4 regions of the Mesorhizobium sp. M0106 genome follow, and region 4 is predicted to be linked to each of the others. Evidence: predicted binding sites of a transcription regulator. Region 4 holds the regulator's gene; each other region holds the start of a gene.

The links. The regulator LexA, encoded in region 4, represses DNA repair genes until DNA is damaged. The targets are predictions, from matches to a motif close to TGTTCNNNNTGTGTTCNG.
Region 1: a site for LexA is predicted at 2,694-2,711, ahead of NKJ55_RS11115 (PA0069 family radical SAM protein). Genes of this name have one in related genera too.
Region 2: a site for LexA is predicted at 3,152-3,169, ahead of parE (DNA topoisomerase IV subunit B). Genes of this name have one in related genera too.
Region 3: a site for LexA is predicted at 2,995-3,012, ahead of NKJ55_RS09270 (YifB family Mg chelatase-like AAA ATPase). Genes of this name have one in related genera too.

Annotation. Positions count from the first base shown of each region.
Region 1 covers NZ_JAMYUA010000008.1:187,085-192,274, reverse strand. Annotated here, with positions in the region: gene NKJ55_RS11125 (F0F1 ATP synthase subunit B) at 1-351, shown strand, start outside; gene rnhB (ribonuclease HII) at 603-1,298, opposite strand; gene NKJ55_RS11115 (PA0069 family radical SAM protein) at 1,465-2,619, opposite strand; gene NKJ55_RS11110 (glycosyltransferase) at 2,771-3,274, shown strand; gene NKJ55_RS11105 (phytanoyl-CoA dioxygenase family protein) at 3,463-4,437, shown strand; gene moaB (molybdenum cofactor biosynthesis protein B) at 4,471-5,013, opposite strand; gene NKJ55_RS11095 (4-(cytidine 5'-diphospho)-2-C-methyl-D-erythritol kinase) at 5,000-5,190, opposite strand, start outside.
Region 2 covers NZ_JAMYUA010000020.1:20,267-25,456, forward strand. Annotated here, with positions in the region: gene gcvP (aminomethyl-transferring glycine dehydrogenase) at 1-1,725, shown strand, start outside; gene NKJ55_RS19825 (GGDEF domain-containing protein) at 1,798-2,967, opposite strand; gene parE (DNA topoisomerase IV subunit B) at 3,240-5,190, shown strand, end outside.
Region 3 covers NZ_JAMYUA010000006.1:222,414-227,603, reverse strand. Annotated here, with positions in the region: gene NKJ55_RS09275 (malate synthase G) at 1-1,118, shown strand, start outside; gene NKJ55_RS09270 (YifB family Mg chelatase-like AAA ATPase) at 1,370-2,902, opposite strand; gene gshB (glutathione synthase) at 3,065-4,006, opposite strand; gene NKJ55_RS09260 (GtrA family protein) at 4,223-4,597, opposite strand; gene NKJ55_RS09255 (glycosyltransferase) at 4,606-5,190, opposite strand, start outside.
Region 4 covers NZ_JAMYUA010000003.1:180,698-185,887, forward strand. Annotated here, with positions in the region: gene NKJ55_RS04400 (ComEC/Rec2 family competence protein) at 1-2,081, shown strand, start outside; gene lexA (transcriptional repressor LexA) at 2,075-2,809, opposite strand; gene kynU (kynureninase) at 3,256-4,503, shown strand; gene NKJ55_RS04415 (hormone-sensitive lipase) at 4,602-5,190, shown strand, end outside.

The sequences.
Region 1 (5,190 bases), on a different contig from region 4:
GAAGCGCGCCGGTTGCGCGAAGAGGCCCAGCAACTGCTTGGCCAATACCTGCGCAAGCGCAAGGAAGCCGAGCAGGAGGCCGCGGCCATCGTTGCCGCCGCCAAGCGTGAAGCCGACATGCTTGCCGCCGAGGCGCACAAGAAGACCGAGGACTATGTCGCTCGGCGTACCGCCTTGGCCGAGCAGAAGATCGGCCAGGCCGAGCGCGAAGCAATCGGCGAAGTGCGCGCCAGCGCCGTCGATATCGCGGTAGAGGCCGCGCGCGCGCTGCTGGCCGGCAAGATCGACGCCAAGGCCGGCGCCGACCTGTTCAACGCCTCGCTGCGGGATTTGAAGTCGAAGCTGAATTAAGCGACTTCGTCGAGAAATTCATCGAAAGCCGCCCGGGAAACCTGGCGGCTTTTTTGTTAGCGAAAGCGGCCGAGCGCGTAATCTCCCCCCTTGAGGGGGAGATGGCCGGCAGGCCAGAGGGGGTCGCCGCGCGTAAAGCGCCAGCCTTCTCTTTCGTCCCGCATGGCGTCGCGCCAGGACGTACCGACCCCCTCTGGCGCCTTTGGCGACATCTCCCCCTCGAGGGGGGAGATCACACCTTGCCGAATCGCTCAATCCAAACCCGAAAAACCCTCTTCCTCGAGCACCTCGGTGCCGCCGAACCGGAACGGCGCGAAGGAGGCGCGGTGCAGCCGTGCCACTGGCCCGTGCAGATCGATCGCCGTGCGATGGCGCACAGTGGCGTAGCCCATATGCAGCTCGAAGCCGTAATGCGCATGATGGCTGCCGCAGCCGCACATCATGCGGTCGCGCATCACCTTGGCGACGATCGAGGCTGCGGCGATCGACTGCGAGCGCTGGTCGCCCTTGATCAGTGCTTTTCCCTCGCAGGGCAGGCCGGGCGGCACGTCGCGGCCGTCGGCCAATGCCAGCTTCGGCCGGATTGACAGGCCGGCCACGGCACGGCGCATCGCCTCCAGGCTGGCCTTGAGGATATTGGAGGCATCGATGCCTTCGGCGCTGACCGACGCCATCGATACGGCGAGCGCGGAGCCGAGGATTTTCAGGAACAGCGCCTCACGCTGCAAATGCGTCAGCCGCTTGGAATCGTCGAGGCCGTCGGGGATGTTGGCGGGATCGAGCACCACCGCTGCCGCCACCACCGGCCCGGCGAGCGGGCCGCGGCCGGCCTCGTCCATCCCCGCCACCGGCCAAAGGCCTTCGGCCATCGCCCTCGTCTCGAACGAGAAGTCGGGTTTCTCGACGATTTCGAAGAGAAGCGGAGAATCGGAACGCGGGCGAGCCATGGTGCGGCGAGGTTCGCATCGGCTCCGATTCTCCGCAAGTCCCCTCTGGGTCGGGCGGGGCACCGGACCAGGAGGGGCTACCGTCTGCAAGCCCGGGGACAAGACAGGCCGGACGGGATTTTTCGCCTGCTGCGGCCGCTTCAAGCGGCTGGCGCGAGACGCTTTGTCACAGCAGCATCAGCTGCTCGGTCGCCTTGGCGGCGGGGACGAACTGGTCGGTCCTGAGCGAGCGCCGCTCGGCATTGAGGCCGAGCCGTTTGGCGGCGATCTCGAAGCGCCGGCCGATCTGCCAGGCATACGGGCCGGAGCCTTTCATGCGCTTGCCCCATTCCGAATCGTAGTCCTTGCCGTCGCGCATCGACCGGATCAGCGACATGACGTGGCGATAGCGGTCGGGATAATGGCGCAGCAGCCAGTCCTTGAAGATTGGCGCGACCTCCAGCGGCAGGCGCAGCAGCACATAGCCGGCTTCACGCGCGCCCGCTGCCTGCGCCGAATCGAGGATGCGCTCCATTTCCGGGTCGGTCAGTCCGGGGATGATCGGCGCGACCATCACCGAGGCCGGTATGCCGGCGTCCGAAAGCTGCCTGATCGCCTCCAGCCGCTTGGTCGGCATCGACGCGCGTGGCTCCATGGTGCGCGCCAGCATGCGGTCGAGCGTCGTCACCGACAACGCCACCTTGGCCAGCCCGCGTTCGGCCATGCGCGACAGAATGTCGATGTCACGCGTCACCAGCGCCGATTTGGTGACGATGCCGACCGGGTGCCCGCGCGCCTCCAGCACTTCGAGGATCTCGCGCATGATCCGGTATTGCTTCTCGATCGGCTGATAGGGATCGGTGTTGGTGCCGATGGCGATGGTGCGCGGCTGGTAATTATCCCTGGACAATTCCTTGTCGAGCAGCCGCGCCGCATCCGGCTTGGCAAACAGCTTCGATTCGAAATCCAGCCCCGGCGACAGCCCCATGAAGCTGTGCGTCGGCCGCGCGAAACAATAGACGCAGCCATGTTCGCAGCCGCGATAGGGATTGATCGAGCGGTCGAAGGAGATATCGGGCGATTCGTTGCGGGTGATGATGGTGCGCGGCTTCTCGACCTGTACCTCGGTCTTGAAGGGCGGCAGCTCCTCCAGCGAATTCCAGCCGTCGTCGAACACGTGCCGGCTGACCGGCTCGAAACGGCCGGACGGATTGATGCCCGCCGACCTGCCGCGATTGCGGTCGGGACGGACGCGCATGCCGCTCTGCTCGATCATCGCATTCGCCATCTCGGCCCTGCCAGCGCCGAAGGCGGCAATGTCGGCACGCACGATCTGTTCCATTTTGGCCCTTTCCCAGGGACTGTCCGCCCGCTGTCGAATCGCTCTGCTCATGAATGTATTCCTATCGCATTGATGAGAACAAAGCAAGAACTTTCTCGCGGCGCGCCGCAAAAACTGGCGCTGCCCACCGCTTTCCGCTATTCGGCTAAACATGCTCAGCGTCCTGATCGAAACCCTGAATGACGAGGAGGGCCTTGCCCGCACGCTCGCCTCGCTGATCGGCGGCGCGGTCGAAGGCGTGGTGCGCGACGTTCTCGTCTGCGACACCGGCTCGACCGATCAGACGCACCGCGTCGCCGAACATGCCGGCTGCCACTATGTCAGCGGCGGCATCGCCGCCGGCATCAGGCAGGCCAAGGGCGACTGGCTGCTTTTGCTCGAACCGGGAGCGCGGCTGGGAGAGGGCTGGATCGACGAGGTCGTCGCCCATACGGCGAGGCAAACCATGGCGGCGCGGTTCTCGCGGGCACGCGGCAGCCGCGCGCCGTTCCTGTCGCGCGTCTTTGCCGGAAATCGCGCTCTCGCCGAAGGCCTGGTGATCAGCAAGCGTCAGGCCGCCGCGCTGTCGAAGAATGCCCGCAGCGCCGAAGCGATCGCCCGCGGCCTGGCGACCAGGAGGCTCCACGCCGAGATCTGGGTCGCGCCGCGGAAGTGACAGCTTACCGTCCCGGTTATGGGAACTCCGCCCAAGCACATTTTCTGGCGGGTCGTCGTTTATTGTGCATTGCACAAAATCTGGCCGGGGGTTACCATTCCCGGCGATATGGGCGAATAGGGTTTGGGGTGTGCCGGAGCGGCGACGACTAACGTCGATGCTGTTCCATCGACATTTTGAGGACCCCGATGACCCTTTCAAGCCCTGACAAGTCCGGCGCTGCAAGCCTCGAGGCGATCGCACGAAACGGCGGCACGCTGCGCCGCATCGCCGCCCGCATCCCGACCTATCTTTCCGACCTTCGCGAGAATCCGGCATGGCTGCCGATGTTCATGCTGGCCCGCACCATGCCGGCGCGGCGGCTGCACTGGCGCGGTGCAAAGCCCGTTCCGCCGGCGCGCAATGTCGGTGAAACGATGTTCGCCGGCGTCGACCGCGATGCCGTCGTCGGCGCGCTGCGCACCGAGGGGCTCTATTCGGGCCTGATGCTGCCGGCCGCCATCCATGAGGAGATCGCCCGCTTCGCCGAGCGCACGCCATGCTTCGGCAATTTCGACCGCCGGCTGGAATTCCTGCCCGAAAAACACGCCGATGCCGAAAAGCATTTCGGCCGCCCGCTGCTCAGCGGTCACTATTTCGAACGGGTCCTCGACTGCAACGCTGCGGTCGCCGTGCAGCGCGATCCGCTGCTTCTCGATATCGCAGCGCACTATCTCGGCAGCCAGGCCAAGCTGATCACGACCCGCGTCTGGTGGAGCTTTCCGACCGGTGGCGTCTCGGACGCCGACAAGAACATGGCCTCGCTCGGCAAATACCATTTCGACCTCGACGACTGGCGCATGCTGAAGTTCTTTTTCTACCTGGTGCCGGTCGACGCCGACACTGGGCCGCATGTCTATGTCCGCGGCTCCCATAACCGCCGCATCCTGAAGCATCAGCTGACGCTGCTGGTCGGCCATTCGGCGGAAGAGGTGCTGGGCGTCTACGGCGAGCAGAGCCCGGTCACGCTGACCGGGCCGGCCGGCCTCGGCTTTGTCGAGGATCCGTTCGGCTTCCATATGGGCACCGTGCCGACGCGCACGCCGCGGCTGATGATGGAGGTTGGCTTCGGCGTGTCGCCGCCGTCGCGCCGGCGTTTTCACGGCGAGCCGGTCATTCGCTAAACCGAGGTCGCTTGGCTGATACCTCGGTTCGTCTCAGCCGCGCCGCAAATGCTCGTCCAGCCGCGGCATGATCTCGACGAAGTTGCAGGGCATGTGCCGATAGTCGAGCTGCGGCTTCAAGATGCCGTCCCAGGCGTCCTTGCAGGCGCCGGGCGAGCCCGGCAGCACGAAAACGAAGGTGGCGTTGACGACGCCGCCGGTTGCCCGGCTCTGGATCGTCGAAGTGCCGATCTTGTCGTAGGAGATGCAGTGGAACACTTCGGAAAAGCCGTCCATGCGCTTTTCGAAGATCGGCTCCAGCGCTTCCGGCGTCACGTCGCGGCCGGTAAAGCCGGTGCCGCCGGTGGTGATGACGACATCAATCGCTTCGTCCCTTGACCAACCCAGGACCTTGTCGCGGATCTTGTCGCGGTCGTCGGTGACGATGTCGCGGGCGGCCAGGACATGGCCGGCCTCGGCAATGCGGTCGGCCAGCGTCTGCCCGGATTTGTCGTCGGCGAGGCTGCGCGTATCGGAAACGGTCAGTACCGCGATGCGCACGGGAACGAAGGGGCGGCTCTCGTCAATCCTGGCCATGGGCATCAGCCTCCGATGTCACGCTTCGCGTCGCCGCGACAAACCAGTCGGGATGGCGGCCGCGGATATCGACGGCCGCGCGCTTGGCCACATTGCCGGTCTCGAACAGCCCGAAGCAGGTGGCGCCTGAACCGGACATCCTGGCAAAACCGGCTCCGGCCTTGTTGAGCACGGAAA
Region 2 (5,190 bases), on a different contig from region 4:
CTCAAGGCAGCGGGCGTTTCGGTGGTCGGCGACAGCCATTTCGACACGGTGACCGTGAAAGTGAAGGGCAGAGCCGGCGCGATTGCCGCCGCCGCAGAAAAGACCGGCCGGCTGCTGCGCGTCATCGACGCCGACCATGTCGGCATCAGCTTCGACGAGACCTCCACCGAGGCCGATCTGGAGGCGATCGCAGCACTTTTCGGCGCCAAGGCCGGCGTTGCCGCCGGCAGTTCCATGCCAGGAAAACCGCGCGGCAAGGAGTTTCTCACCCAGCCCGTCTTCCGCGAAAACCACTCGGAAACCGACATGATGCGCTTCCTGCGCCGGCTGGCCGACAAGGACCTGGCGCTCGACCGCGCCATGATCCCGCTCGGCTCCTGCACCATGAAGCTCAACGCCGCCGCCGAAATGATGCCGGTGAGCTGGCCTGATGTCGCCAACCTGCATCCCTTCGCCCCGGCCAACCATTCGACAGGCTATCGCGCCATGATCGACGAGCTGGAAGGCTGGCTGGCCGAGATCACCGGCTTCGACGCGGTGACCCTGCAGCCCAATGCCGGCAGCCAGGGCGAATATGCCGGGCTGCTCGCCATTCGCGGCTATCATCTGTCGCGCGGCGAAGGCCATCGCACCATCTGCCTGATCCCGTCCTCGGCGCATGGCACCAATCCGGCAAGTGCGGCCATGGCTGGCATGAGCGTCGTCGTCGTGCGCTGCACCGAGGACGGCAATATCGACATGGCCGACCTGCAGGCCAAGGCGGCCGAGCATGCGCACAACCTCGCGGCGCTGATGTTCACCTACCCTTCGACGCATGGCGTCTTCGAGGAAGGCGCGCGCGACCTTTGTGCCCTCGTCCACAGCCATGGCGGCCAGGTCTATTTCGACGGCGCCAATCTCAACGCGCTGGTCGGCCTCGCCCGTCCCGGCGATATCGGCGCCGATGTCTGCCACATGAACCTGCACAAGACCTTCTGCATCCCGCATGGCGGCGGCGGCCCCGGTGTCGGCCCGATCGGCGTCAAGGCGCATCTGGAGCCATATCTGCCCGGCCACGTCACCGAAGGCTCGGCCCATGCCGTGGCGGCGGCACCGTTCGGCAGTGCCTCCATCCTGCCGATCACCTGGATGTATATTCGTATGATGGGCGCTTCCGGCCTGAAGCAGGCGACCGAGACGGCGATCATCTCCGCCAACTATGTGGCGACGCGGCTCGGCGAGCATTTCCCCCTGCTTTACAAAGGGCGCAACGGACGCGTTGCGCATGAATGCATCCTCGACACCCGCGCGCTCAAAGACAGCGCCGGCATCAGCGTCGACGATATCGCCAAGCGGCTGATCGACTATGGTTTCCATGCACCGACCATGTCGTTCCCGGTGGCCGGCACACTGATGGTGGAGCCGACCGAGTCCGAGCCCAAGCGCGAGCTGGATCGCTTCTGCGAGGCGATGATCGCCATAGCCGGCGAGGCAGCCAAGGTGGCGAAGGGCGAATGGCCGTTGGCCGACAATCCTCTAGTCAATGCGCCGCACACCGCCGCCGAGGCGTTGGCCGGCCAGTGGACCCATCCCTATTCGCGCCTGGAGGCGGCCTACCCCGCCGGCGATGCCGACACGGCGGCAAAATACTGGCCGCCGGTGTCGCGCATCGACAATGTCGCCGGCGACCGCAACCTTGTCTGCTCCTGCCCGCCGCTGTCGGAATATCTGGGTGCGGCGGAATAGATCATGATCCCGAAAAGTGGAATCCGGTTTTCGGACAAGATCATGGGTCTAACAAGAAGATAGAAACCTCAATCAGGCAGAACGCAAGGCCGGCCCGTCGGCCTTGCTCGCCCGGTCCCGGACGACGACGCGATTTCGCCCGGCGCGCTTTGCCGCATAGAGTGCTGCGTCGGCTTCGGCCAGCACATCGTCGAGACCGGTGCCGTTTGTTCCGCCAAAGCCGATGCCGCCGCTGACTGTGCTTCGCAACGGACCGAGCTGGGTGGCCACGACTTCCGTGCCGAAGGCGACGCTGATCTTGCTCGCAATGTCATAGGCCTTCTCTTCCGTCATCCGCGACATGACGAGCACGAATTCCTCGCCGCCCAACCGGAAGGCGTCGACGCCGGTCCGGGCGTATTTCCTGATGATGGCGGCAAAGCGGCACAGAACCTGGTCGCCGACCGGGTGACCAAATACGTCGTTCGTCCTCTTGAAATGGTCGAGGTCGAACATGGCAACGGACATGAACGGACCGAAGACCCGCTCGCCGTAGAGTGCCGTCAACGCCCGCCGATTCATCAGCCCGGTCAATGGATCGGTCATCGTCTCGGCCTTCAATTCGATCTGCGCCTGCAAATGATGCAGGGAGAGCGTCAATGCGCCGAGCCCGGTCATGCAGGCGACGGCCACGACGGAATTCACCCGCTCGGCCCAATTGTCCGGTGCTACACCGAGCACCCATTGGCCCGTGACCAGCAGGACCGCGCCGCAAAGTCCGAACGACAGCGCACAGACGCCGCTCAGGAACGAGACGACCAGCAATATCCGGCGATCGTGACCACCCTCAATCCAGAACATCGCCCCGATGAGCGAGAGCAGCGCCGTTACCGTCGCGTAGGTGACAATAAAGCCGACACCATCAAACCCGAGATACGTCGCGCCCGCGCAAACAGCCATCGCAACCAAGGTCGGCAAGATGGCGCGCCTGTAGTCGCCTGTGCCGAGATATTGCATAGCCGACAGGCAGATGATCAGGAAGCCGAGGCTGAGAAGCACAAGCACGATCTGGCAAAGCCAGGCGCTTGGATCCCTGGTGTAATGCCAGAACAACACGACATGTGCGACCAGCACGAGAATGCCGCAGGCCACCGTCAGCACAAAGCGTGCCTTTGGCGCGGTGAACCAGATCGCAAACATGGTGATGCTAAGGCACGTGCCCGACAGCGCCGCCGCGAGCAGGAGCGAACTGTAATCCAACATGCTTAAGCGACAGCCTCTTGAAGGTTCCACTGCATTCTAGGTCAGCGACAGTTCGCGGATATCGTTTTTCAGCCAACCTTGCGGCGTAACCTTCGGACAAGGTTTACAAAGCGTCGATGCTCCACCCTCGACCCCATTTCCGCCGCTTGGCTGTCGAATGGTTTTGCAGTAAGAGGCCCTATCCTCGAACGTAACAGGAACCTCCGTCGCCTGCCCACAAAAAGCGTGGCAGTATCGGGTGGTGATTCGCAGCATCGGAATCCAGGACCGGCATGGACGACAATAACGATCTTTTCGCCAAATTGGACAAGCAGCCGCAACCGGCTCGCGCCGCCGCGCGCCCGGCCGACCCGCTGGTGCAGGCGGCGAAGCGGCCGGCGCCCCGCGACGCCAGCGAGAGCTACAGTGCCGCCGATATCGAAGTGCTGGAGGGGCTGGAGCCGGTGCGCCGCCGCCCGGGCATGTACATTGGCGGCACCGACGACAAGGCGATGCACCATCTGTTCGCCGAGGTCATCGACAATTCGATGGACGAGGCGGTCGCCGGCCATGCGACCTTCATCGATGTCGAGCTTTCCGCCGACGGATACCTGTCCGTAACCGACAACGGCCGCGGCATTCCGGTCGATCCGCACCCGAAATTCAAGAAGCCGGCGCTCGAACTCATCATGACGACGCTGCATTCAGGCGGCAAGTTCGACAGCAAGGTTTACGAGACGTCCGGCGGCCTGCACGGTGTCGGCGTTTCCGTGGTCAACGCGCTGTCCGACCATCTCGAGGTCGAGGTCGCGATTGGGCGCAAGCTCTATCGCCAGCGCTTCTCGCGAGGCGTTCCGGTGACCGGCCTGGAGCAGCTCGGCGAGGTGCACAACCGCCGCGGCACGAAGATCCGCTTCCATCCAGACGAGCAGATTTTCGGCAAGGGTGCTGCTTTCGAGCCGGCGCGGCTCTACCGCATGGCGCGGTCAAAGGCCTATCTGTTCGGCGGTGTCGAAATCCGCTGGACCTGCGATCCCTCGCTGATCAAGGAAAAGGACACGACGCCGGCCAAGGCAGAATTCCATTTTCCGGGCGGCCTCAAGGACTATCTGAAAGCCTCGCTCGGCGACGAATTCCAGGTGACCCGTGAAATGTTTGCCGGCAAGAGCGAGAAGCAGGGCGGTCACGGTTCGCTCGAATGGGCGGTGACCTGGTTCGGCGGCGACGGTTTTATCAATTCCTATTGCAACACCATCCCGACCGCGGAGGGCGGCACGCATGAGGCCGGCTTCCGCAACGTCCTGACGCGCGGCTTGCGCGCTTATGCCGACCTGGTCGGCAACAAGCGCGCCTCGATCGTCACTTCCGAGGATGTGATGATCTCGGCGGCAGGCATGCTGTCGGTGTTCATCCGCGAACCGGAATTCGTCGGCCAGACCAAGGACAGGTTGGCGACGATCGAGGCGATCCGCATCGTCGAAAGCGCTATCCGCGACCCGTTCGACCATTGGCTGGCCGACAATCCGCAGGAAGCTTCGAAACTGCTCGAATGGGTGATCGCGCGCGCCGACGAGCGGGTGCGCCGCCGCCAGGAAAAGGAAGTGTCGCGCAAGAGTGCGGTGCGCAAGCTGCGCCTGCCCGGCAAGCTCGCCGACTGCACGCAGAATGCCGCCGCCGGTGCCGAGCTGTTCATCGTCGAGGGCGATTCGGCCGGCGGTTCGGCAAAGCAGGCGCGCGACCGCGCCAGCCAGGCGGTGCTGCCTCTGCGCGGCAAGATCCTCAACGTCGCCAGCGCCGGCAACGACAAGCTTGCCGCCAACCAGCAGATATCCGACCTCATCCAGGCGCTTGGCTGCGGAACGCGCTCGAGATACCGCGACGAGGACCTGCGCTACGATCGGGTCATCATCATGACCGATGCCGACGTCGACGGCGCCCATATCGCCTCGCTGCTGATCACCTTTTTCTATCAGGAGATGCCAAGCCTGGTCCGCGGCGGCCATCTCTATCTGGCGGTGCCGCCGCTGTATTCGATCCGGCAAGGCGGCAAGGTCGCCTATGCCCGCAACGATGCACACAAGGACGAACTCCTGCGCACCGAATTCACCGGGCGCGGCAAGGTCGAAATCGGCCGCTTCAAGGGGCTGGGCGAAATGATGGCCGCCCAGCTCAAGGAAACCACCATGGACCCGAAAAAGCGCACGCTGCTCAGGGTCGACGTTATCGATGCCGAGGCAGCGACCA
Region 3 (5,190 bases), on a different contig from region 4:
GCGACGGCAACGAGGTGCCGGAAGGCATCATGGATGCGGCGCTGACGGCGCTGATCGCGCTGCATGACATCGGCGTGAACGGGCGCCGCGCCAATTCTCGCGCCGGCTCGATGTACATCGTAAAGCCCAAGATGCACGGGCCCGACGAAGTTGCCTTCGCCGTCGAGATTTTCGACCGCGTCGAGGCGCTGCTCGGCGTGCCCAAAAACACCATCAAGATGGGCATCATGGACGAGGAGCGGCGCACCACCGTCAACCTCAAGGAGGCGATCCGCGCCGCGAAAGAACGCGTCGTCTTCATCAACACCGGCTTCCTCGATCGCACCGGCGACGAGATCCACACCTCGATGGAAGCCGGCCCGATGATCCGCAAGGGCGACATGAAGCAGGCCGCCTGGATCGCCGCCTACGAAGCCTGGAACGTCGACATCGGGCTGGAATGTGGGTTGGCCGGCCACGCCCAGATAGGCAAAGGCATGTGGGCGATGCCCGACCTTATGGCGGCGATGCTGGCCGAGAAAATCGCGCATCCCAAGGCCGGCGCCAACACCGCCTGGGTGCCGTCGCCGACGGCGGCGACGCTGCACGCCACCCATTATCACAAGGTCGACGTCCATGCCGTGCAAGCGGCGCTGAAGAGCCGGCCCAAGGCAAAACTCGACGACATCTTGTCGGTGCCGGTCGCTGTGCGGCCGAACTGGTCGCCAGAAGACATCCAGAAGGAACTCGACAACAATGCGCAAGGCATTCTGGGCTATGTCGTGCGCTGGATCGACCAGGGCGTCGGCTGTTCGAAAGTGCCTGACATAAACGACGTCGGTCTGATGGAGGACCGCGCCACGCTGCGCATCTCCTCGCAGCACATCGCCAACTGGCTCCATCACCGCGTCTGCACGCCCGAGCAGGTCATGGAGACGATGAAACGCATGGCGGCGATCGTCGACCGCCAGAACCAAGGCGATCCGCTCTACCGGCCGATGGCGCCGGATTTCGACAAGTCCATCGCCTTCCTCGCCGCCTGCGACCTGGTCTTCAAGGGGCGCGTGCAACCCAACGGCTACACCGAGCCGGTGCTGCACGCACGGCGGCTGGAGCTGAAGGCGCGGGATAACGGCTGAACCGAAAGCACGATGCACGCCGGCCAAGGGTAAGCGCCGGCGTCCCCCTCCCCCTTGAGGGGAGGGTGGCCCGAAGGGCCGGGTGGGGTCGCCAACGCAGTGCGCCAACCCAATTCTGACGGTGCGCCTTAGGAGGAGCATCGCAACGCTCCGCACCTCGGTCGGTTTCGAAATGCGACAGGCCGAGCGTCTCACCGGCGACCCCACCCGGCCGCTTCGCGGCCACCCTCCCCTCAAGGGGGAGGGGAACGTCACGCCGCCTGTGCCATCCGTTCCGAGCTCATGCGGTAGGAAATCGCTTCGGCCAGATGGATGCGGCCGACCGTCTCGCTGGTCTCGAGATCGGCCAGGGTCCGCGCCACCTTCAAGACGCGGTGATAAGCTCGTGCGGAAAAGCCGAGCTTTTCGCTGGCATCCCTCAGCAGCGACAGGCCGGCGGCGTCGGGCATGGCGATCTCCTCGATGACTGACGGCGAGCAATGCGCGTTGGTGGTGGCGGAGGTCGCGCCGAGCCGCTCGAAGCGCTCTCGCTGGATCGTACGGGCGCGGGCAACACGTAGTGCGACGGCGGCACTTTTCTCCGCCCGGTCCGGCCGGATCAGATCGCTGGCCGAGACCGCCGGCACCTCGATCCTGAGATCGATGCGATCGAGCAGCGGGCCGGAAATGCGCGCCTGGTAGTCGGTGCGGCAGCGGTCGCCGCGCAGGCAGCGATAGCCAGGCTCGCCGGCCATGCCGCAGCGGCACGGGTTCATCGCCGCGACCAGCTGGATACGCGCCGGGTAGGTGACGCGATGATTGGCCCGGGCGATCATGCAGTCGCCGGTCTCGAGCGGCTGGCGCAACGCATCGAGCGCCTGCGGCGAGAATTCGGGAAACTCGTCGAGGAACAGCACGCCGTGATGGGCAAGCGAGGCCTCGCCCGGCCGCACGCGCAGGCCGCCGCCGACCATCGCCGCCATCGAGGCCGAATGGTGCGGCGCGCGGAACGGCCGCCGGTCTGTGAGTTTTCCTTCGCCGAGTTCTCCGGCCACCGAGGCGATCATCGAGACTTCGAGCAATTCCCTGGGTGCCAGCGGCGGCAGGATCGACGGCAGCCGCTGCGCCAGCATCGACTTTCCCGACCCCGGCGGTCCGACCATCAGAAGATTGTGGCCGCCGGCCGCCGCCACCTCCAGCGCCCGCTTGGCGGTCTCCTGGCCCTTGATGTCGGCAAGGTCGGGCAGGTCGCGCGCCGAGGCATGGATGCCGGCTTCCGGCCGCGACAGAACCTGCGTGCCGCGAAAATGATTGGCGATGGCGATCAGGCTGCGCGGCGCCAGTATGTCGAAATCCTTGCCGGCCCAGGCCGCTTCCGGCCCGCAGGCGAACGGGCAGATCAAGCCCTTGCCTTCGGCGTTGGCACCGATCGCCGCCGGCAGCGCGCCAGCCACCGCGGCGATGGTGCCGTCGAGCGACAATTCGCCAAGCACGACATAGCCGGCCAGCATGTCGCCCGGAATGGCGCCGAGCGCCGCCATCAGACCGAGGGCGATCGGCAGATCGTAATGGCTGCCTTCCTTGGGCAGGTCGGCCGGCGCCAGATTGACGGTGACCTTCTTCGACGGCATCGACAGGCCGGATGCATGAAGTGCTGCCTGCACCCGCTCGCGGCTTTCGGCTACAGCCTTGTCGGCCAGCCCGACGATGTGCATGTTGACCTTGCCCGGCGCGATCATCACCTGCACGTCGACCGGCACGGCCTCGATGCCCTGGAAAGCAACCGTGCGAACCCGCGCCACCATGTCTTCACCCCGGATGCAGGCTTTTGCCCCAAGCCTTTGCGATCATGCCGCGAAGGCGTCACCCGAGACAACCACAGATTTCCGGCGAAGGCAAGAACATTTGGGGAACAGCTGAGCGCAACGGCTGCAATGGTTTGCAACGCGGCCGCTCGCGAAGCGAGGCTAGTTGCGCTTCTCCTCGACGGCATCCCAGAACAGGCTGGCGATGTCGGCGCCGCCGAAGCGCTGCACTTCGCGTATGCCGGTCGGTGAGGTCACGTTGATCTCGGTCATGTAGTCGCCGATGACGTCGATGCCGACGAGGATGAAGCCGCGCTCCTTCAGCGCGGGACCGATGCGGGCGCAGATCTCGCGTTCGCGTTCCGTCAATTCGGTTTTTTCGGCGCGGCCGCCGACATGCATGTTGGAGCGCGAATCGTGCTCGGCCGGCACGCGGTTGATGGCGCCGACAGGCTCGCCGTCAATCAGGATGATGCGCTTGTCGCCAGCCCGCACCTCCTTGAGGTAGCGCTGCACGATGTAGGGTTCGCGGAACAACTGGCCGAACATTTCGAGCAGCGAGGCGAGGTTGCGGTCGGCCTCGTGCAGGTGGAAGATGCCGGCGCCGCCATTGCCGTAGAGCGGTTTGACGATGATATCGCCGAACTCCTTGCGGAAGGCTGCGACCTCGAGCGGGTCCTTGGTGATCAGCGTGTCCGGCATCAGGTCGGGAAATTCAGTGACGAAGATCTTTTCCGGGCTGTTGCGCACCCAGGCAGGGTCGTTGACCACGAGGGTCTTCGGATGGATGCGCTCGAGGATATGCGTGGTGGTGATGTAATTCATGTCGAAGGGTGGATCCTGCCGCAAAAGGATGACGTCCATCTCCGAAAGATCGGTGCGGACTTCTTCGCCCAGCGAATAATGATTGCCCTTCTCGTCGCGAACCTGCATCGCCTCGATACGGGCAAACACCTTGCCGTCGCGCAGCGACAGCCGGTCGGGCGTGTAGTGGAACAACTGGTGGCCGCGCCGCTGCGCCTCCAGCGACAGCGCAAACGACGTGTCGCCGGCTACCGACACGGTGGAGATGTGGTCCATCTGGACGGCGACTTTCAGGGGCATGGCAGCTCTCCGGCGCACTTGGAGCGATCCACTTGGACGCACAAAGTACGCTCCAACATTTTTTGAATCCATGCATCGTGCTTTCCGAAAATCGATTCCGATTTTCGGGCCGATGCATCGACGACAGCGATATAAGGAAATCGGCGGCTTCTGCCAATCGGCCAAGGTCACGATGAGGCTGCGCTTCGCTTGGCGCAGACCTCGACGCGATAGTTCTCAGCGGTCGAAGACCAGCTTGGAATAGCCGAGGAAGGACAGTGCCATGGCGACCAGCGAGGCGACCGCAAGGGCTATGAGCGGCGACACCATCGGCAGTGCGAACAGCATGGCGCAATAGACGAGATAATTGACGACGCTGGTGGCAATGCCGACGCCGCCATAGCGGGCGCCCTCTTGCGCGACGCCGCGGCTGGAAGGCGAGAAGGTCAGATGGCGGTTGATCAGCCAGGTGACGGACAGGGCAAAACCGATCGAGATGATGCGAGCCGCGAAGGGGCCAAGCGGCGCTATCGCCAACACCAGCCAAAGCGCCGCCGCGTCGGCGACGAAGCCGATGCCGCCGGCGACAATGAAGCGGGCGAGGCGTCCCATTTAGGGCTCTAAGCCGCCCGCGGGGTCTTGCGCGGTCCGGTCTTCAAAGTCGCGAGCGCACTTGCGCGTTCGCGTTCGACGCGGCCGGAAGGCATCGACAGATAGAAGATGCGCTTCTGCTCGGCCCGGCCGCGCGACACCGAATCGAGGATTACCCCGGTCACCGCCGCCAGCATCGACAGCAGCAGCAGCCCGACCGACAGCACCCACGTCGGCATGCGCGGCACAAGCCCGGTTTCGGCGAACTCGATCAGCACCGGCGCCATCAGAAACAGGCTTGATGCCAGGAAGAACACCGAAAAAGCGCCGAAGAAACGCAGCGGCTGCGTCTCCTTCATCAGCATGGCGAACATCCACAGGATCTTCGCGCCGTCGCGAAAGGTCGACAGCTTCGACGAGGAGCCTTCCGGCCGGCGGCCATAGTCGAGTCCGATCTCGCTGACCGGCAATTTGAGCTGCGAGGCGTGCACCGACATTTCGGTCTCGATCTCGAAACCGCCGGAAACGGCGGGAAAACTCTTGACGAAGCGCCTGGTGAAGGCGCGGTAACCCGAGAAGATATCGGTAAAGTCCGAGCCGAACAAACGTTTGTA
Region 4 (5,190 bases):
CGGCCCTTTGTGCCGTCGTCTCGCGGTCATGGCCCAGGACGCGCCTGTGCTTCATGGTGGCGCTGCTCTGCGCGCTTGGCGTACTTGCCGCCAAGTTCGAGACATGGCGTGTCGGAATGCATATGCTCGGCTCCGAAATCTCGACGCGGCTGACGGGTCGCGTCGTATCGTACGAGCCCATGGCAAGCGGCCGCATCAGGCTGACAATCGATGTGATCTCAACGGCCAGGCCGACACTGCGCTACATGCCGGAACGGGTCCGCGTTTCGGCGATGAAGATACCGGCTGAGCTGACCGCCGGTTCCGAGATCACCGGCTATGTGCGGCTGCTGCCGCCGACCGGCCCGGTGCGGCCCGACAGCTATGATTTCTCCTTCGACAGCTATTTCGCCGGTATCGGCGGCAGCGGCTTTTTTCTCGGCAATCCGAAAGTCGTGTCGTCGGGCAGCATGCCGCTTGGCGCGCAGCTTTCTTCCGCGATCGAAGACGCGCGCGAATCCATCGCCGACCATATCCGCAGCCGCATCGGCGGTGCCGAGGGCGAGATTGCTGCTGCGCTGATCGTCGGCGTGCGCGCCGGCATTCCCGAGGAGATCAACGAAGCGATGCGGCGCACCGGCATCTACCACATCATCTCCATCTCGGGGCTACATATGGCGTTGGTCGCCGGCACCATCATGGCGCTGCTGCGGGGTGCCTTTGCGCTGTTTCCCGATTTCTCATCGCGACGGCCGGTCAAGAAATATGCCGCGGCCGCCGCGCTTTTTTCGATTGCGGCCTACCTCGTCTTTTCCGGCATTGTCGTGGCGGCCGAACGCAGCTTCATCATGCTGGCGGTGATGCTTATCGCCGTGCTGTTCGACCGGGCCGCGCTCACCATGCGCAACCTGGCGATCTCGGCCATCGCGGTCATCCTGGTGTCGCCGCACGAGGTGGTCGGTCCGAGTTTCCAGATGTCCTTCGCCGCGACGGCGGCCCTTGTCGGCGCCTATGCAGGCTGGTCCGATTACCGCGCCGGCAGGGCCACCATGCCGCCGCCGCGGCTGTCGCCGCTACGCTTTGCCACTCGAAAGGTCCTGCTGGGCATGTGCGGTCTGGCGATGACCTCGATCATTGCAGGGAGCGCCACGGCGCTTTTCGCCATATGGCATTTCCAGCGCGTGGCGCCGCTCAGCCTGTTCGCCAATCTGGCCATCATGCCCATCGTCTCACTGGTCGTCATGCCCTTCGCCGTTCTCAGCGCGCTGGCGATGCCGTTCGGTGCGGATGGCCCTTTCCTCTATGTCATGGGCAAGGGGCTGACGGCGATGATCGCCCTGTCCGGGTGGATCTCGGAGCGCTCGCCGATCGATGCGGTCGGGCTGATTTCGCTGAGATCCGTCCTTCTGGTGACGATCGCCCTCGTCATTGCCAGCATGGCGACGACCTGGTTGCGGCTGGCGGCACTTCCTTTTGCGCTCGCCGGCTTGCTGACGACAACGCAGACACGCATACCCGACGTATTGGTCTCGGAGGACGCACGGCTGGTCGCGCTGCCGATCGGCAGCGGTGAACTCGCGGTCAACCGGGCACGCCCGAATGAGTTCACCATCGACAACTGGAAACGCGCGCTCACATCAGAGACTATCGTCGCGCCGGAAACACCTGCAAAGAACGACCCGCAATTCGACATTGCCGATCCGGCCGACCTACCGCCGGGCATGCCGTTCATTTGCACGGACGGCCTCTGCCTTGCCAGGCATCCATCCGGCGCGATCATCGCGCAAGCCAAGGACCGCGATACTGCGCGGCCAGCCTGCGCCTTTGCCAGCTTGATCGTCATCGACGACGCCACCGCGCATAACCCCTGCTACTACGACCGGCTGGTCCTCGTCGTCACCAAACGGCAACTGGCGCGCGCGGGAAGTGCCGCCGTCTACTTCGATCCACAAGCGGCAACGCGCGCCGAAATCCGTTTCGCGGTCGAAAAATCATACCGGCCCTGGCACGTGCAGCGGAAATTTTCACGCGCGGCACGGGGCCTGCCACCATACCGCAGGGCCGACAACCCCAAAGCCGGCGCCAAGGGCGGGGCTCAGTAGCGGCGGATCAGTCCGACGAGCTTGCCCTGCACCTTGACCCTGTCTGGTCCGAAGATGCGCGTCTCGTAGGCCGGATTGGCGGCTTCCAGGGCGATCGAGGCGCCCTTGCGGCGGAACCGCTTCAGCGTCGCTTCCTCCTCGTCGACCAGTGCCACCACGATCTCACCGGGGCTCGCCGTATCGGCATTGCGGATGATCACCGTGTCGCCGTCGAAAATGCCGGCCTCGATCATCGAATCGCCTTTGACCTCGAGCGCATAATGCTCGCCGCCCATGATCATATCCGGCGGCACCGAAATCGAATGCGTCTGGTGCTGGATGGCGTCGATCGGCACACCGGCGGCGATGCGGCCCATCACCGGGATCGAAACGGCGGCGACGACATCGTCGTCATTTCCGGCTGCGGGCACGCGCGACGATGTCGGCTTGCCTTGCCGAGGACCGCCTTGCCCAAGACTGCCCTGGATGACACTCGGCGAGAACTTGCGTGCCGCATTGAGGCCGGGGGCGATCGAGTCAGGCAGGCGCAGCACCTCCAGCGCACGGGCCCGGTTGGGCAAACGGCGAATGAAGCCGCGCTCCTCCAGCGCCGTAATCAGCCGGTGGATTCCGGATTTGGAAGCCAGGTCGAGCGCTTCCTTCATCTCGTCGAAGGAAGGCGGGATACCGCTTTCCTTCAACCTTTCGTGGATGAACATAAGCAGTTCGTGTTGTTTGCGTGTCAGCATAGCGACCCCCAACAGAATCAGAAAAACAAACCCAGAACAAACACTATCTGTTCCAGTTGTGTTCCGCAACTGTTTAAAGTTTAATGAATGCGTTAAGGCTCGGGAAACAAACGACGTCCCTACCGGGGTACCGTATTTTCACCGCCGCGAGCCTCATCGCCTTGATTCTGCTTTCGTTTGCGCCCTTCTGGCTTCCCGGAGGCCACATTGACATCGGCCGTCGGTCGGCAAAGGGCACGGAAGTGAACCCCTATCGACTGTGCGGTTTGGTCGATGCACCGTGAACGAAACGAACTCAAAACGCCAACCTCGGGTTAAGTCCCCGGTTTCCACCGCCTGGTCAGGCTGCTTCTCGCCGGTGGAGCCTTGCTGCGCGCAACCAGGGAATGGAAGAACAGTCGACGCGTGTCGGGCGTTGCGTTGGATCTTGGGGGAGCAGACAAATCATGACAGGAATTCCCGATCTCGTGGCCATAAAGGCGATGGATGCCGCGGATCCGCTGCGCGCGATGCGCGACCGCTTTGTATTGCCGCAAGGAGTGGTCTATCTCGACGGCAATTCGCTAGGAGCTGCTTCACGTGCCGCTTTCGATGAACTGCGCAAGGCCGCGACCGAAGAATGGTCGCATGATCTCATCCGCGCATGGAACACGGCCGGCTGGTTCAACATGCCGCTTGAACTTGGCGACCAGCTCGGGCGCCTGATCGGTGCCGCGGCCGGCCAGACGGTGGTCTGCGACACGACATCGGTCAACATCTACAAGCTGCTGCACGCCGCCATGGCCATGCGACCGGAGCGGCAGGTCATCGTCGCCGAGGGCGATAGTTTTCCGACGGACCTCTACATGGCTGAGGGTGTGGTTTCGACGCGAAAAGATACGCTGCTGCGCCTCTCGGGGGTCGACGCGCCGAGCATCGAAGAGCTGATCGACGAACGCACCGCCGTGGTGCTGGTCAACCACGTCAACTACAAGTCGGGCGAACTGCGCGACATGCCGGCGCTGACGCGCAGGGCTCAGGAAGCCGGGGCGATGATCGTCTGGGATCTCTGCCACACCGCCGGCGCGATGCCAGTCGAGCTCGACAAGGCAAACGCCGATTTTGCCGTTGGCTGCACCTACAAATATCTGAATGGCGGCCCGGGCGCGCCTGCCTTCATCTATGCGGCTGAGCGGCATCTTTCCGACATCCAGCAGCCGCTCACCGGCTGGTGGGGCCATGCACGGCCCTTCGCCTTCGAGCCAGGCTATGCGGCCGGCACCGGCATCCGCCGGTTTCTGTGCGGCACCCAGCCGGTGCTGTCGATGCGCACGCTGAAGGGCGCGCTCGACATCTGGAACGATGTCGACATGACGGCGGTGCGCAAGAAGAGCATCGCGCTGGCGGATCTGTTCATCGAGCTTGTCGAGGCAAAGTGCGGCACTTACGGGCTCACGCTCGAAAGCACGCGCGATGGGGAAAAACGCGGCAGCCAGATTTCATTCATGCATGAGCATGGCTACCAGGTCATGCGCGCGCTGATCGAACGTGGCGTGATCGGCGATTTTCGCGCGCCATCGACCATGCGCTTCGGCTTCACCCCGCTCTATGTTGGCTATGCCGATGTCTGGCAGGCCGTCAAAGTGCTTGAGGACATCCTGCGCACCGGTGCGTGGAGGGATGCGCGCTTCGCCATCAAAGCAGCTGTCACTTGAGATTGATGCGAGAGCTGGAATCGTGAGGCTGGCGACGACGCGCGCCGCGCGATGCTCACGGCTACGTTGCAAGGCCATATTGCCAGGGAGGGCGCAGGGTGTTCGAACGTCACATTGCCGATTGGGACAACGCCTATGCCAACGGCGCCAACATAGCCGGCAGCGATCGCTGGCCGGCGGCCTGGATCGAGCCCGCGCGGGTTTTCCGCGACGTGCTTTCGACCGAGGGCAGGGCGCGGCTCGACATGGCCTATGGCGACAACCCATGCAACCGGCTCGATCTTTTCCTGCCGGCCATCAAGCCTAAGGGACTCGTGGTGTTCGTTCATGGCGGCTACTGGATGGAATTCGACAAGAATTTCTGGTCGCATCTTGCCGCTGGCCCTGTTGATCGCGGCTATGCGGTGGCGATGCCGTCCTACACGCTCTGTCCGCAGATACGCATCGGCGGCATCGTCAAGGAAGTCGGCGCGGCGATCGGCAAGGCGGCGGCGATCGTTGCAGGGCCGCTGATGCTGACCGGGCACTCGGCCGGCGGCCATCTTGTTAGCCGGATGGTTACGGCGACGACGCCGCTGGCGCCCGAAGTCGTCCGGCGCGTTCGTCATGTGGTGTCGATCTCGGGGGTGCACGATTTGCGCCCGATCATGCGCACCGGCATGAATGAGACGCTGGCGATCGATGAGG